Regions from separate parts of the Paenibacillus sp. NPDC057886 genome, predicted to be linked through region 2. Evidence: riboswitches for the same ligand, from Rfam matches in the RefSeq annotation. Region 2 holds a riboswitch; each other region holds the start of a gene.
The links. A riboswitch is a leader RNA that binds a small molecule or an ion and turns the genes downstream of it on or off. The one in region 2 is predicted to bind thiamine pyrophosphate.
Positions count from the first base shown of each region.

Region 1: it holds a riboswitch for thiamine pyrophosphate, as region 2 does, so the genes downstream of both, thiC (phosphomethylpyrimidine synthase ThiC) here and ACFVQB_RS04960 (thiaminase II/PqqC family protein) in region 2, are expected to answer to the same signal.
Region 3: it holds a riboswitch for thiamine pyrophosphate, as region 2 does, so the genes downstream of both, ACFVQB_RS32280 (ABC transporter ATP-binding protein) here and ACFVQB_RS04960 (thiaminase II/PqqC family protein) in region 2, are expected to answer to the same signal.
Region 4: it holds a riboswitch for thiamine pyrophosphate, as region 2 does, so the genes downstream of both, ACFVQB_RS33025 (thiamine phosphate synthase) here and ACFVQB_RS04960 (thiaminase II/PqqC family protein) in region 2, are expected to answer to the same signal.

Region 1 is NZ_JBHVMZ010000007.1:62,905-67,096, forward strand. It holds gene thiC (phosphomethylpyrimidine synthase ThiC) at 472-2,256, opposite strand; TPP riboswitch at 2,633-2,746, opposite strand; gene ACFVQB_RS23250 (IclR family transcriptional regulator) at 2,866-3,609, opposite strand; gene ACFVQB_RS23255 (alpha/beta hydrolase) at 3,968-4,192, shown strand, end outside.
Region 2 is NZ_JBHVMZ010000001.1:1,109,929-1,114,120, forward strand. It holds gene ACFVQB_RS04945 (AraC family transcriptional regulator) at 1-676, opposite strand, end outside; gene ACFVQB_RS04950 (NAD(P)/FAD-dependent oxidoreductase) at 918-2,048, shown strand; gene ACFVQB_RS04955 (hypothetical protein) at 2,057-2,347, shown strand; TPP riboswitch at 2,394-2,492, shown strand; partial or broken gene ACFVQB_RS04960 (thiaminase II/PqqC family protein) at 2,679-2,894, shown strand; gene ACFVQB_RS04965 (thiaminase II/PqqC family protein) at 2,880-3,089, shown strand; gene ACFVQB_RS04970 (GNAT family N-acetyltransferase) at 3,133-3,666, shown strand; gene ACFVQB_RS04975 (TetR/AcrR family transcriptional regulator) at 3,716-4,192, shown strand, end outside.
Region 3 is NZ_JBHVMZ010000015.1:7,159-11,350, reverse strand. It holds gene ACFVQB_RS32290 (ATP-binding cassette domain-containing protein) at 1-637, shown strand, start outside; gene hisC (histidinol-phosphate transaminase) at 662-1,783, shown strand; TPP riboswitch at 1,889-1,991, shown strand; gene ACFVQB_RS32280 (ABC transporter ATP-binding protein) at 2,167-2,934, shown strand; gene ACFVQB_RS32275 (ABC transporter permease) at 2,921-3,733, shown strand; gene ACFVQB_RS32270 (ABC transporter substrate-binding protein) at 3,781-4,192, shown strand, end outside.
Region 4 is NZ_JBHVMZ010000017.1:1,092-5,283, reverse strand. It holds gene ACFVQB_RS33040 (thiazole synthase) at 1-12, opposite strand, end outside; gene thiS (sulfur carrier protein ThiS) at 16-219, opposite strand; gene thiO (glycine oxidase ThiO) at 216-1,445, opposite strand; gene ACFVQB_RS33025 (thiamine phosphate synthase) at 1,450-2,124, opposite strand; TPP riboswitch at 2,360-2,469, opposite strand; gene ACFVQB_RS33020 (ABC-F family ATP-binding cassette domain-containing protein) at 2,534-4,084, opposite strand.

The DNA.
Region 1 (4,192 bases), on a different contig from region 2:
CTTTCGAATGGCATAATTATTTTGTACAGCCAATTTGTGGTGGGAAATAGGTTGCCTCCGGTGGGAGGTGATCCTATGAACTTCTCTTTCAACGACGTAATCGTGTTCGCAATGTTAATTATTGCGCTCCTGACATACATCGACCGTAAAAAGAAGTGACCCGCCACAGGTTGACGGCCTGACGGGTCACTTCGTCTGAATTATGCTGCACTTGGAGGAATACCTACCGCAAATGCTGTGCAGGAGTAGCCATTGGCCTGGCTACTCTTATTTGTTTTTACTTATATTCATTTTATTAAACACCTGTGAGACAATCAACCTATAACTGATAAAATATGTTGTGTCGTAATCCTTGTCCTTCGAAATGAAGTGTACGTACCACATACCAAGTAAGAGCCGCTCGTCTCCGCAATCACGGAGAGGAACGGCTTTTCACTATGTCAGGCCGCCCAGATTGCGCTGTAACGACGCCTAAGGGCGGGTCCGGTATTCCTCAGCCTTTTCCAACATGCCCGCTGCCACAGCCTCATTTTCGGACAAACCTTTGTCCGCGGCAAAGGCACGAATATCCTGCGTAATGCGCATGCTGCAAAATTTCGGCCCGCACATGGAGCAGAAATGGGCTTCCTTAGCCCCTTCGGCCGGCAACGTCTCATCGTGGTAGGATAGCGCACGTTCCGGGTCGAGTGACAGGTTGAACTGATCGCGCCAGCGGAACTCGAACCGTGCTTTGGACAGCGCATCGTCCCGCCGCTGGGCACGAGGGTGACCTTTCGCCAGATCAGCGGCATGAGCAGCGATCTTGTAGGCGATAACCCCTTCCCGCACATCCTCCTTATTGGGCAGGCCCAGATGCTCTTTTGGCGTAACATAACAGAGCATCGACGTTCCGAACCAACCGATCATCGCCGCTCCAATGGCTGAGGTAATATGGTCATAGCCTGGTGCAATATCGGTCGTCAGCGGTCCCAGCGTATAGAAAGGCGCCTCTTTGCAAATCTCCATCTGGAGATCGACATTCTCCTTAATCTTGTGCATCGGCACATGTCCCGGACCTTCAATCATCACCTGCACATCATGCTTCCATGCAATCTGTGTCAGTTCGCCGAGCGTAGCCAGTTCCGCCATCTGGGCTTCATCATTGGCATCATAGATGCTGCCTGGGCGGAGTCCATCTCCGAGAGAGAAGGCTACATCATACCTTTTCATAATCTCGCAGATTTCTTCAAAATGGGTATACAAAAAATTCTCCTGATGATGCGCAAGGCACCATGCTGCCATGATGGACCCGCCCCGTGACACAATGCCCGTCATGCGCTTGGCGGTCATCGGAATATATCGCAGCAGCACGCCTGCATGGATCGTAAAGTAGTCCACACCCTGCTCTGCCTGCTCTATGAGCGTGTCACGATACAAGTCCCAGGTCAGTGCTTCGGCTTCCCCATTGACCTTCTCCAGCGCCTGATAGAGCGGTACTGTTCCAATTGGTACAGGTGAATTGCGGATGATCCATTCGCGGGTTGTATGAATGTCCTTGCCTGTGGAAAGATCCATCACCGTATCCGAACCCCAACGTACCGCCCAAGTCATCTTCTCCACCTCTTCCTCGATGGAAGAAGATACCGCAGAGTTTCCGATGTTCGCATTGATCTTCACATGAAAATGACGCCCGATCAGCATCGGCTCACTCTCCGGGTGATTGATGTTCGACGGCAGGATGGCTCTGCCACTCGCCAGCTCCTGCCGTACAAACTCCGGCTCCACCCCTTCACGAATAGCGGCGAACTCCATCTCCGGCGTGATCATTCCCTGCCGTGCATAATGCATTTGGGTCACGCTGCGCCCTGCCTGTCCCCGTAATGGTTTACCACGCAAGCCTGGATACTTCTCGGCTCCAGTTCGCTTCCCTCCCGGTTTCAGTCCGTTATCCTCCGGTCTTACCGTTCGTCCCTGGTAGGCTTCAACATCTTCACGCTCCGTAATCCAGCGGGTACGCAGCGCCGGCAGACCTGCCCGGATATCGGCATGAAATTCGGGATCGGTCATTGGCCCGCTCGTATCGTAGACACGCAGCGGTTCGTTATGCTCCACCCCTTGGGGAGTATTGGTGTCATGAAGGGCAATTTCACGCTCCGGTACAGCAATGTCCGGTCGTGAGCCATGAATGTACACTTTGCGGCTGCCCGGGAAGGGCTGAACCCGCCCCACCGTACCTTTTTCCTTTGCCAACTGCTGATCCTGCTTGTCCTGTCCCATCGCTTCTTGTCCCGTTTGTTTTCCTGTGCTCATCGCTCTTGTCTCCTCCTCATTGGTGATCGCCTGGATTGAAATGCTTGCGCACGGGTCCAAAATCATCCACAGCATAGAAAAAGAAAGAGCGACCATACAACACAAAATAGGGACATACACTTCAAGTAATACAGACAGTCGAGGCAAAAGATATCCACCCCAATGCTCGCCAATGGCTCCCAGCTCTTTATCCAAAAGCAGCTCTGACACCAGCTTCCGCCTGTTTACTGTATAAAAAAAGCCGGTTCCCAAGGGAACCGGCTTATGTCCATCACCAATAACGCCCCTAATACAGACGCCTTAACGGAGTCCATCCATAGGTCACATCATATGGTGTTCGTGGTCGTATCGCCGATTACTTCCCTACGCTGGTATGATCCAGATCAGGTGCAAAGGGTCCGGAATCTCATGCGATTCCGTCTCAGTCCGGACAATTCGGACTCCCCCAGTAACGTTAACAAGTTGCAGCATCTAAGCCGCAGATTCATATTCAATTATGCTGACCCCGTTGGGCCGTCCATTACAGAGTAGCGCAACCGAATCATAAAAACAACCTTTATATTCCAGAACATAAAATCAGGATAACATAAGTCCCATCTGTGTAGCAGCTTCCTTCAGCACAGGAGCGTATTCATGCAACGTCTCCTGCGAGAGGCGACTAACAGGCCCGGATACGGACAGGGCAGCAGCAATGTTGCCTTTCCGATCCATGATCGGTACAGATACTGCCGCGGCTCCCGGTTCACGTTCCTCATAACTTGTTGCGTAGCCATATTCCAGAATGTCTTTCATCTGTGCCAAATATACTTTGGGATCGATAAATACCGGCCACTCCGGCCCATTCATCAGATCTTCGCGGTCCTCTTCGGTAGCAAAAGCCATCAGCACTTTGCTGGATGCTCCCACGGATAACGGAAGTCTGACGCCCACCGGAGCTACACGACGAATCGCCTGATCACTCTGTACGGCTTGAATTCGAATCCGCTCACTGCCATCACGCAGATATAAGCTCACGGTTTCGCCCAGTCGATCTCTGAGCCGCTCCATTGCAGGCAGTAGCAGAATAGCAGGATCATCGCTGCGAGACATATGGGCAGACAGTTCCCAGATGCGTATGCCAAGTCGATACTTCTCGGTGGCTGCATCCCGAATCACGAACCCCTTGTCCTCCAAAGTAGCCATCAGACGATGGACTGTACTTTTGTGCAGGCCGATCTGGCTGGCAATTTCTGTGAGCCCCAGATCACTGCGGGTTGTAAAACACAATAATATATCCAGCGCCCGTTCTACAGCCCGGACGGTTAACTTTCGGTCTTCCATGGCAAGTTGCCCTCCTCATGTTTCATCACATGAAACTTGGTTACATAAATTATATGAGAAACGGTCTCATCTGTAAACCAAAAAGCGCCATTTGGAATAGGGATATTTGTAAATATTTTCTTTTTATAAATTAAAATCCCCTGCTATTTGCACCCTAAGGAAATGTTAACCAGATATCTTCAGAACTATATAACAATTGCGTAACAAATGCCTCCAATCAATTGACTTTGACTATATTGGAACATACGATAAAGATATATTAAATTAAGATTTTGCTTCATAAGTAGTCAGAAAAATTATTTATCCGCTCTGTTCGATTCGTTGTTATCTTCATTTGATTTTTAAAGGAGGGGCAATCATGTATCCGACATCCCAGAGCGAAGCCCCGCTGCAAACGAAAGTGTCAGATCTGCCTTCTTCGTTATCACCGAGGCTGATCCGGTTCAAACATATTGTCGTGGCGTTGTTGCTCTCCGTTGTTTTTTTTCTGCTCTTTTGTTTCATTGCACTACACGGTTATATTGCTTGGGTATTATCCAATCCAACTGTAGCGCCTGTATTCTCCAATCCCATGCAGGCGAAG
Region 2 (4,192 bases):
TTTCCTTGGCTTTCAACAACCGATATCGTGTCAGATAATCAAGCGGAGTCATTTGGAATTCCTTTTTGAATATCCGATTTAAATGTTGTTCGGTGACGTCCATTTGCTGAGCCAGCATGGAGAGCGAGATATCCTGATGATAATTTTGCTTGATAAAAGTAACAAGTCCGGCCAGCTTTAATCGTGCATCCGAGCGTTCATAAGCACCATAACGATCTCCATCAATCGTTAATCTGACCAGAAGCATGTATAGCAATGCCGATACGTGCCAGATCTGATCCTTGTGCCGGGACTGCAGCGCCAACGTTATTTCATGCAACAGGATATGAAGCATTCCATCCGGCTTGAAGGCGCGCAGCTCCCCGATCTGCAAGGTATGCAGAAACCGGGGCAATAAATAGCCATTAAAGGACAGACAATCGAACAACAATGAATCACTCAGATTGTCGTAACGGTATGTCACCTCCGGGAACATAATAAGAGTGGTTCCTTCCCGGATCGAAAACTCATGATTTTGGGCTGCGATTTTCCCTGTTCCTCCGATACACTGCACAATACTGTAATCCCGTGAATGGCCGTTCCAATTCATTAATTCATCTACGGTCAGCTGGTTTTGACCTGTAATCATAAGCGGCATATCGGTATCCAGCGAATTCCCCATACTAGGTTTCGGCATCGTTGTGTTATTCCTCATTTCGTGAAAGATCGTGGCGTAAATGGCGTGTATACAGCGTTAAAAGAAAATTGATTTGAATTATATTACATAAATAACATTAATTTATACGGTCTATTTAATTCGACAACCCTCTTATCGAAAACCTTTTAGGAATATGTTTTGCGATGTCGATGCCTTGCCATTATCAGACCAAACAGTATACGCTATAATGGATACAGTGATTTAGGAAAGGGATGCAGTCATGAAGAAAGTCATCGTCGTAGGATCAGGAATTCTTGGGGCTTCCACAGCGTATCAATTGGCAAAGCGGTGTGCGGAAGTTCTTATTATAGACCGGAAAGATTGGGGACAGGCTACGGATGCTGCTGCCGGGATCATCTGTCCCTGGTTATCTCAGCGCCGCAACCAGGATTGGTATCAGCTTGCCAAGGCAGGTGCACGTTTTTATCCCGGATTAATTGAAGAACTCAAAAGTGAAGGGGAAACGGAAACAGGATATGCTCAAGTGGGTGCGCTTAGTATTCATACGGATGTGGAGAAAATCAACAAGATGCAGGAGCGGGCACACCTTCGTAAAGAAGATGCACCGGAGATTGCGGATATTACCCGTCTGGATGCAAAAGAAACCCATGAGCGTTTTCCTCTTCTGGAGGAAAACGTTCAGTCAGTCTACATCAGCGGTGCTGCGCGTATCGATGGACGTGCACTGCGTGATGCCTTAATCCGATCGGCACAGCGAAATGGAGCGGTCCTGATGAATGGGGACGCGGCACTTCAATTTGAATCGGACCGGGTGACCGGAGTCGTTGTTGACGGTAAAATCATATCGGCTGACGAGGTTATTGTGTGTGCCGGCGCTTGGGCGAGTGAACTGTTCAAGCCTTTGGGCATTGATTTCAAGGTTCATTATCAGAAGGCGCAAATTATGCATTTGCAGGTTCACAATCGAGAAGACACTGGAAACTGGCCTGTAGTCATGCCTCCTTCGGATCAATATCTGTTAGCCTTTGATCAACAGAAGATTGTGATCGGGGCGACTCACGAAAATGATATTGAAGGCTATGATACAAGAGTAACCGCAGGAGGAATGCAGGAAATTTTGAATAAAGGGTTGGAACTGGCTCCCGGTTTAGCTGATAGCACGTTTGAGGAAGTAAGAGTAGGATTCCGTCCGTTTACACCGGGTTTTCTTCCGGTAATGGGTGCTGTTCCTGGTTGGGATGGTTTGATCACAGCTAACGGGCTTGGAGCGTCCGGATTAACGATGGGGCCTTTTATTGGAAGTCAACTGGCCAAGCTGGCTTTGGGTATGGATTTGGATATCGATATTCAGCCATATGACCTTGGAAAAGCAATGGATGATCAGAAATGAGGTGAACTATGACATATTCACAGCGCTTAACTCACGGCAACTCCTCAGACATCATCTATCTGGAGCACCAGATTGGCATCGCCGAGGAGGAATTGGCAAAAGCCGAGGAAGAGCGGAGGGTATATGAATCGGACTTAAATCAGTTAAGGATGTCTCCAGCGTATCATTCAACTTCAGCGACAAACGTCTCTAATGAGCAACAATTGGTGGATGAGTTAAACAAATTGCAAAGTATGATTAAGGATATCCGCATTCGACTTAAGAACTTGCAAGAAGATTTAGGGGAACTTGAAGATTAATAGGAATGGTTTGACATTTGGAAAAACACATGTTGTAATAAGCCTGAGCTATTTGCAGGGGGACTGTTCGCAGTTGAGAAGGTTAAAACCTGACCCTTTGAACCTGTTAGTTAATACTGACGTAGGGAGCAAATGACATGTACTCATGTTATTTTGCCCTTGCCGAAAATAGGACAAGGGCTTTTTGGTTTGCATTTTGGATGAGAGAACGCGATAGCTGGATTGAAGATGGGACATTATCATTTTAATAAAAGGAGACATGATCATGTCATTTTCAAGAACGTTAAAAGATAAGTCCAGAACCGTATGAGAAGATGGATACAACCATCCTTTTTTGCACGAAATGGGGAAAGGTACACTGGATCAGGAAGCGTTTAAGTTTTATCTTCTTCAGGACTATACATATCTGATTGAATATGCGAAGATTTTTGCCATGGGTGCGGTGAAGGCGATAGATGAAAAACTGATGACAAACTTTACGGTGATTCAACACGCTATTCTGTACGAAGAAATGGATTTGCATCGAAATTACATGAATGGATTTGGGATTACGCTGGATGAAAATTATGCAAGTGATGAATTCCGCGACTCATTCGAATGGTTCTATGATACACTGGATGCATTATGTGAACATAAAACCGAGCAGGAACTGGAAGCCGTTGAAGACATATTCAGAAGAAGTGTTGAATTTGAATATCTGTTCTGGGATATGGCTTATAAACGGCAACTCTCGTACTTCTGATGAATGCAATCTACTACAACCAGAGATAAGGATGAACATACAGATGGACAATCGTGGAGAACGTATCTATTTACGATTTTTGAACGTGGAGGACGCGCCGTCACTGCTGGATTTGCAGTTCCGTAACCGGGCTGTTTTCGAAGAAATATCGGCAAGTGAACGATCGGATACATTCTATACACTGGAGGGCCAGATCTCTCTTCTTGAAGGTTGGAACAAGGCCAGGGAAGAAGGGAAACGTTACTCTTTCGGGATCTTCATGAACAATACACATGAGCTCATTGGAGAGATTTCTCTATTTGAACTTGAACTGGATTCCACCACCAAATGGATTGTTGGTTATGTGCTCGATCAGGTGCAGAATGGCAAGGGATACATGAGCGAAGCCCTTCGGCTAGCACTGGATTTTGCCATGAATGAAGCGGGAATAAAACGAGTGGAGGCAGGTGCGCTGCCCGACAATGCCGGATCGATTCAAGTGCTTCGCAAGGCGGGTTTCCAGGAGACGGACCGCCAGAATATTAAAATCAAGGGAATTTGGAAGGAACATGTGATGTTTGCAGTCGATTTGCAGTAGATTATTAGATGTCTTGACGTGAACCACCCAAATCATCCAGGGGGAGCTTATGAATAAACGGAAACAAATGTTATTGGACTCAGCGCTTGTACTCTTTGAAAAATATGGGGTGACCAACACCTCCATTCAAATGATTCTAGACGAGTCAGGTGTGTCCAAAGGGACATTTTATAAATTCTTTGGTTCAAAGGATGATTGTATTCTAGCCATTCTGGAGCAGCGTGTACAGGAGGACATGAAGATTCGCAAAGATTTGGAGAGCCAAAGCTACGCTTCCGATTTTGACTTGCTGGTGGATCAGATTATGGTGCCGATGATTTTGCCGGAAAAAAAGCTGGTTGTGGAGTTATTCTGGACAGGCTTCTACTCTGGAGAATGCGATCTGAAAAATTTGACCCGCATGCAATTAAATTGGTTATCTGAACGGCTGGTCCAGGTATTTGGTGAAGAATTGAAACCCTTTTCTTATGAAGGTGCTATTTTTGGCTTTGGCATGATCCATCAAATCTCGAACATGTGGAGAAAC
Region 3 (4,192 bases), on a different contig from region 2:
CAAAAGTACTTTACTGCGTCTGATCGCCGGGCTGGAACCCCCCTCTTCCGGGAGCATTATGCTGGGCAACAGAAAGCTTGGTAGTACAGCACCCGAGACACGGTTTCTGTTTCAGGAAGCCCGGCTGCTGCCTTGGAAATCCGTTCTCGACAATGTACGACTGGGCATCCCCGACAAGAACAAGGAAGATGCACGCCAGTCGCTTCGCAATGTAGGACTTGGAGAGCGTGAAGGTGACTGGCCGGGGGTATTATCTGGCGGACAAAAACAACGTGTCGCCTTGGCACGGGCACTCGCAAGTCATCCGCGCTTACTGCTGCTGGATGAACCGCTGGGTGCATTGGATGCATTAACCCGAATTGAGATGCAGCAATTAATCGAACGCTTGTGGGTAGAAGAAGATCTGACCGTCATTCTGGTCACTCATGATGTCAGCGAGGCGGTTGCGCTGGCAGACAGGGTACTGTTAATCGAGGATGGTCATATAACGATGGATACCCGAATTACGCTGGAGCGCCCACGCGTTCGGGACAGCGGGTTTGCTCATTTTGAAAACCTGATTCTGAATCGCTTGTTGACTCCTCAACAAGAGACACCACAGCAGATTTCCCAGAAACAGATATCATTCTCGATCTAATTCCACTGGAAAGAAGGCATGATTATGCAATCCCTTTCACCCGTACCCTCTCCTCCTGTTAAAGACCTGTTAAATCAAATTCCGGCTTATACTCCTGCCAAATCCATGGAACAGATCCGGCGGGAGTTGGGACTGGAAACTGTGGATCGACTTGCAGCGAATGAGAATCCGTTTGGCTCTTCTCCCCTGGCTGCGGAAGCGGTCAGATCGCTGGGCTCCGATCTTTTGGCACAATACCCCGACGGTTCCAGCCAACTGCTGCGTGACAAACTTGCGGAGCGACTGGGTGTGCGTACATCCCAACTGGTATTTGGCAGTGGATCATTCGAGCTCCTGACCCTTACCGCCCAAGCCTATCTTAATCCTGGTGAGGAATCACTCATTCCGGTGCCCTCCTTTAACTGGTACAAGGGTGCTACGCTGCTGGCAGGCGGTGTCATCCATGAAGTGCCGTTGGTCAACCATTCGCTGGACCTGGAGCTATTCCGGCAGCGGATCAATGCTTCTACCCGAATCATCTGGCTGTGCAATCCGAATAATCCAACGGGAACCATTTTCACGGCAGATGCCTTACTTGGTTTACTCGAACATGTTCCCTCCCATGTCGTGGTTGTCCTGGACGAAGCGTATTATGAATTCGCGGAGAGTGAAGATTACCCTGATACGGTTAAGCTGCTGGAGCAGTATAATAATCTGATTATTTTGCGGACCTTCTCCAAAATATATGGACTTGCCGGCCTGCGAATCGGATATGGCATCGGGAATGAAAGCATCATTGAAGGCATTAACCGGGTCAAGCTGCCCATCAGTCTAACAACCACATCTCAAGCCGCTGCTTCAGCCAGCCTGGATGATCATGAATTTGTCTCTCATTGCCTGCACTACAATCATCAGGGACGGGAAACGTTAATGCAATCTTTTGACCAGTGGAACTTACCCTACATCCCTTCCGAAACGAATTTCATCATGGTTGATCTGTTGCAGGATAGTAGCCCGATTACCAAAGAATTGTTGAACAGAGGCATCTCTGTCCGTGGCGGTGCCGAATTCGGTATGCCTACCTGGCTTCGGATTACGATTGGTACACCAGAGCAGATTGCCCGTCTGATCGGGGAGCTTGATTCGCTGTTACATTCAAACGATTAGAATAGGTTACTTTCCCAACTCACAGTACTCACACTTCTTTTAGGCCACCCTCTTTACATTCCACTTGCATGTGATATATGCTGAACACACAACTGCATATCTTAAACATTGCACTAGGGGAGCCTTGCGGCTGAGACGAATCGAACGATTCGGACCCTTTGAACCTGATCTGGATCATACCAGCGGAGGGAAGTGGAGCGGCCTCTCAGTAAGCGGATTTTTTCATGTTGATGATGAAATTTAATGTGAATTGACTTACAGACCCACTCATTTCTCCGGAAATGGGTGGGTCTTTTTCGCGTTCTGCGGGCAGATCAGAAGGTGTAATTGAATATCCGCAGTTTGAAATTTGAAGTTTGAATAACAAGGGGGAACGGAACGAGATGGATAACGATATAACCATTCACAACATGAGCTACGCTTTCCCGGGAAAAAGGGATTCCCCCGTGCTCTCCAATGTGTCGATGCGTGTAGCCAAAGGCGAATTCGTCTCGCTCATCGGTTCCAGCGGCTCCGGTAAAAGCACCCTCTTCAAGCTGCTGGCAGGCCTGCTTGAGCCAACCCACGGAACCATTGAAATTCCTTGGGTTCAAGAAGGAAAGCGACTGGGGCAGGTGGCCTACATGCCGCAAAAGGACCTCCTGTTACCCTGGCGAACCGTCATGGAGAATTGCATGCTTCCCGCTGAACTTGCTGCAGGTCGGCAGGATAAGGTAAGGATTCGAGCAGACATTCTGGCTGGTCTCGACAGATTTGGCTTATCCGGCCACGCACATGCTTACCCGGACGAGTTGTCAGGTGGCATGCGCCAGCGTGTCGCGATGCTTCGTACTTTGCTGACAGGTGGCCAACTCATGCTGCTGGATGAACCATTCGGCGCACTCGATGCCCTGACCAAACGGGAGATGCATCGCTGGCTGCTGGAGCTATGGGAAGGCCTGGGCAAAACCGTGTTGTTCATCACACATGACATTGAAGAAGCCCTGCTGCTCAGTGATCGGATTATCCTGTTAACTCCGGGGGGCCAAGGCCAACAGCTGCAGGATCTGACGGTACCTTTGGCACGTCCAAGACATTCGGACATGATCTACGAACCGGCTCTCGTTCAGATGAGACGACTACTGGAGGAACAGTTGCATGCGAGACGTTAACTTGAGAGACAGCATGAAGAATAGCGTAAGAGGTTGGCTTGCCCGTTATGCTCTGTTTCTTTTGCTCATGGTCTTGCTGCTTGTCATCTGGGAGTGGATTGTGCGTATAGGATGGGTGCCTTCCTTCATCATTCCAGCACCGACGGCGATTGCCAGTTCGCTGTATGAGCATCGCCGCCTCTTGCTGGCTACACATCTGCCCGCTACCTTGATGGAGGTTGTCGTTGGTTTTGGCTTGTCCATTGGTGCCGGAATTGCACTTGCAACAGGTATGCATATGAATCGGTCGATTGAAAAAGCGTTATATCCCTTCATCGTGATCAGTCAGACGGTCCCGCTGATTGCCCTGTCCCCCGTCTTCATCCTGTGGTTTGGCTACACGCTGTGGAGTAAAGTCGCGGTGGTATTCCTGATCGCATTTTTCCCGATTGTGGTGAGCACCTACGATGGCCTGCGCCAGGGTGATCCGGAGCAGCGTGAACTGCTGCTGACGATGGGGGCCAGCAAGTGGGATATTTTTCGCAAACTCCAGATTCCACTTGCCCTTCCCTCCTTCTTTTCGGGACTGAAAATGTCTGTGGTGTATTGTGTGGTCGGTGCAACGATCGGGGAATGGCTCGGTGGAAGCAAGGGTCTTGGTTACTTCAGCCGCAGAATGTCGAGCAATATGAACACGGATGCAATGTTCGCCGCCATTGTGCTGTTATCCCTGCTCGGTATCGCCCTGTTTGTACTCATTGCATGGATGGAAAGAAGATTCAGTACACCACGTCATGCAGGTAGAAGAAAAACTGGATAATTTTCGGATTTCAAAACAGATAACAAGGAAACGAGGAACTTTACGTTATGAATAAAAAGGATATATATTCCCTGCTCCCCATTCTGCTCATGTCTCTGTTGCTGATCGTAAGCGGATGCGGAAATACGAGTACCAACACACCTGCCACAGATTCAACTACCAATGCAAAAGATACAAAATCATCTGCGATCGAAACGCCATCGGAATCCAGAGACAAGCTATCCATCATGCTCGATTGGTATCCGAATGCAGTGCATTCCTTCATCTATGTTGCTCAGGAAAAAGGTTACTTCGCGGATCAAGGTCTGGATGTCGATGTTCAGATGCCTGCCGATACCAATGACTCACTCAAGCTTGTTGCCGCCGGGAAAATCGATCTGGCACTAAGCTACCAGCCGCAAATCTTGCTCGCGCGTGGGGAGAACATTCCTGTACGTTCGATTGCAGCCGTCGTTCGTC
Region 4 (4,192 bases), on a different contig from region 2:
AATCCTCAACATGATTCAACCGCCTCCCACAAAATGTACAATTTCAATCCGATCTCCGTCTCTTAACGCCGTCGTTTCATGATATTCCCGCGTTAAAATTTGCCGATTCAATTCAACCACGACGGTTTTCACTTGCAAATTAAATGAATGGAGCAATTTGTCCACACGATTTAAGTTATCTTCAATTTGCATGGTTTGTCCGTTGACAATGATGTTCACTGCAACATCTCCTTTATGTTCAAACGTTCTGGACAAAGGTCCTGAATCTCCAGTTCTTCCGAGGTTTTGCCACCAATCAAGTCAGCCATGAGGCTAGCTGTAATCGCACTAAGCAATATGCCGTTACGATAATGTCCAAAAGCAGCGAATAAACCTGGAACACTTTCACAAGCCCCCACATACGGCAGTCCATCCGGAGTTGAAGGACGGACACCAGCCCACGCTCGGATAAAATGTGCTTCCTTCATGCCAGGTACCCAGTTTGTTGCAGCTGCAAGCAGCTTCTGAATGCCTTGCACCGAAACTTTCATATCTGTTCTTCCAGGAAGGCTTGTTGCACCGATCCATACTTCTCCATTAGCTTTGGGGACAATATATATATCCTCTGCATACACCGTTTTGTCAGGCCTGTACCCGGCATGGTGGGGTGAAAACTGCACGGCTGCAATCTCCCCCTTCACTGGTAAAACAGGGGATTTCAGACCAACATGTCTCATCAATTCTTCACCATGTAACCCTGTAGCAATAATGACATTTCTCGATGTCATCGTTCCTATTGAAGTCTCAATCCCTTGCACTCCATTCACATCCGTATGCAAACGGACATCCTGTACACCTTCCATCACCCTCGCACCCATGGCTTGAGCAGATCTGACATAAGCCTGCGTTAAATTGACAGGAAGAACCTCGCTCTCGGAAGGCCTGTAATATGCTCCATACGTATCCCTGTTTAACCATGAAGCTTCCTGTTGGACAGCGATACGATCCCACCAAATATGTTCTGTTGATAAGGTAGACGATCGATTGTTTTTGTAACTGCTGACCTCCCTGTATGAACGGAAAGGAGTAATAAAGCCATGCTGTTGCAGCCCCATTTCCACTCCGCTAAGCGAACTGATTCGTTCCTTCTGCTCATGAAGCAAAGCTCTGCTCTGCCGCGCAAGCTTTGCCATCACAGCATGAGTGAATTCCTCACTGTCAGCAGCAAGCATCCCGGCGGCTGCACAGGAAGTTCCTCCAGCGATCCGCGCACGCTCAACCAGAAGAACTTCATGACCACGCGTAGCGAGTTCACATGCGATGGCACAACCGATAACTCCTCCGCCTACAATAATGGTCTCTGCATAAAGCTTGCCTCGAATTTCCGCTCCAACTTTACTCCTGGATACTGTTCCTGAATGATATCCTGAACGATTCCTGCTTCGGCTTCTTGCTTCCTCTCTCATGGTCTCATCTCCTTGGTTCGGCGTACTTCTCTGAATCCGTGATTGCCTGTCGCAATGAAGCTACAGCCAGTTCCGGCTTATCGTTCGTCCAAATCGTTGAAATCACAGCCGCTCCTCTGGCACCAGCAGTTCGAATGGCAGCAACATTCTCAGGTCTAATCCCGCCAATCGCGATCACGGGAATCGAAACATTAGAGCATACCTCAGCTAACGCACTAAGCCCTCTGGGTTCGCAATTTGGTTTACTATTTGAAGCATAGACATGCCCATAAAAGAGATAATCCGCTCCCTGTTCTTCTGCAACTTTTGCCTCTTCCAAAGAATGAACCGATATCCCTACCCGAAGCCGATCGTTTCTCCTCAACACATCCTTATCGTAGTTCCGAATAACTGCTTGTCCCCAATGCACACCACCAAGCAACGCATGTTGATCCAGTTGATTTAAGCCATTCATAATGATTCGGTTAGATGGGACACCTCGTGTTTTAAGGCTTTGCGCCCAAAACATCTGTTGTTCAAGGGGCAGCTTTTTTTCCCGAATGTGGATATAATCGACCCATCGCCATACATCCTTGGCAATATTCAGAAAAGAGTTCATATCTCCTGTACCTGGTGAAACCACATGCAGTTCGAATGATCGTGTTGTTACATGTTCGTGGAAGATTTCCGTCCTGTTCACCCTCCTCTTGCATGATTTAAGCTGATATAAACAACAAAAAAAGCCACTCCCGTAGGGGAGTGGCCACGAATTTAAAATTCATGGATCAACTGAATGACTGTCGCATGCAATTACTCTATACATAACGCATATCAACTATAAAAAACCAACATAGCCGCAACGCTGTATACTTAGAAACCGCATGATTCATCTTGCAGGCAATATCGCAAAGTCATCGATAACGCCCTTTGTCATTAGCTGAAACGCGCCACTTCCCTACGCTGGTATGATCCAGATCAGGTACAAAGGGTCCGGAATCGCATTCTTCCATCTCAGCCGCATCGTGCGACCCCCCTAGTGTTCATATGAAGCTGTAGCCTATGTTACCATAGACACCTTTTTTTGTCACCGTACATTTCCATTTATTACGTTATTGTTTCTCGGACCAAGCTTCAACATCCCACTTTTTGGTAACCCAACCTTCATAAAATTCAGGTTCATGGGATACGAGCAGCACGGTACCCTTGAATTCTTGCAAGGCACGTTTCAACTCTGCTTTCGCCGTCACATCCAAATGGTTTGTAGGCTCATCGAACAAAATCCAGTTACTTTCACGCATCAGAAGCTTACACAAACGAACTTTGGCTTGTTCACCACCACTGAGTGCGTTAAGCGGACGGGTGATATGCTCATTTTTCAATCCACAACGTGCGAGATGCCCCCGGACTTCATTCTGTGTCAGATGAGAAAATTCGTTCCACACATCTTCGATCGGGGTAATGTTTCCTGCTCGTACTTCCTGTTCGAAATAGGCTGTTTCCAGATAGTCACCCAGGAAGGTCTTACCGCTGATTGGTGGAATTTTTCCCAAGATAGTCTTGAGCAGTGTGGATTTACCTACACCGTTACAGCCGACAATGGCAATTTTCTCACCACGCTCAATCGTCATCGTCATTTTAGGCAATAATGCGTACGAATATCCAATTTCAAAATCAATACCCTCAAAGACGGTTTTACTACTCGCCCGAGCATCCTTGAATTTGAAAGTTGGTTTGGCCGCTTCATCCGGACGATCGATCCGTTCAATCTTGCCGAGCTGCTTCTCACGGCTCTTGGCACGACCGGAAGTGGAAGCGCGGGCTTTGTTCCGCTGAATGAAATCTTCCTGCTTCTTGATATATTCCTGCTGTTTCTCATAAGCATCAATATGCTGCGCCTTATTCATGTCGGCCATTTCAAGGAATTTGTTATAGTTCGCTGCATAACGCGTCAACTTGGCGAATTCTAGATGATAAATAACGTTAACGACCTCATTCATAAACTCCGTATCATGCGAAATCAGAATAAACGCATACGGGTAATCCTTCAGGTAACGCGTCAGCCATTCAATGTGTTCCACATCAAGATAGTTCGTCGGCTCATCCAGCAGAAGAGCAGTTGGTTTCTCCAGTAAGAGCTTGGCAAGCAATACCTTCGTACGTTGACCACCACTAAGCGCGGCCACGTCACGATCCAGACCGATGGCGGACAAGCCCAGTCCATTTGCCATCTCTTCCACTTTCACATCAATCAGATAAAAGTCACCTTGCTCCAATTGCTCCTGAATGTCACCCATTTCTTCCAGCAACAATTCAAGCTTGTCCGGATCGGCGTTTGCCATCTGATCCGTGATGGACATCATTTCTTTTTCCAGCTCCAGCAAGGGCAGGAACGCATCCTTAAGCACATCACGAATCGTTTTTCCAGGTGTGAGCTTGGTATGCTGATCCAGATATCCATAACGAACTTTGGGGGTCCATTCGACCTTCCCTTCGTCCTTTAACAATTTTCCGGTAAGGATGTTCATCAGTGTGGACTTGCCCACACCATTAGCACCAACAAGGCCTACACGCTCTCCGGCAAGTAAACGAAAAGATACATTTTTAAATAACGTGCGGTCTCCAAAATTGTGACTCACGTTCTCTACTGACAATAAACTCATAAGATGAGGTTGCTCCTATCTATTGGACATTACTATCGTTCCGAAACCCTATTTTAGCACAGGTGTCGCCTTTTCTGAAAGTAATGTAAACATCTCATGCAACCTCGC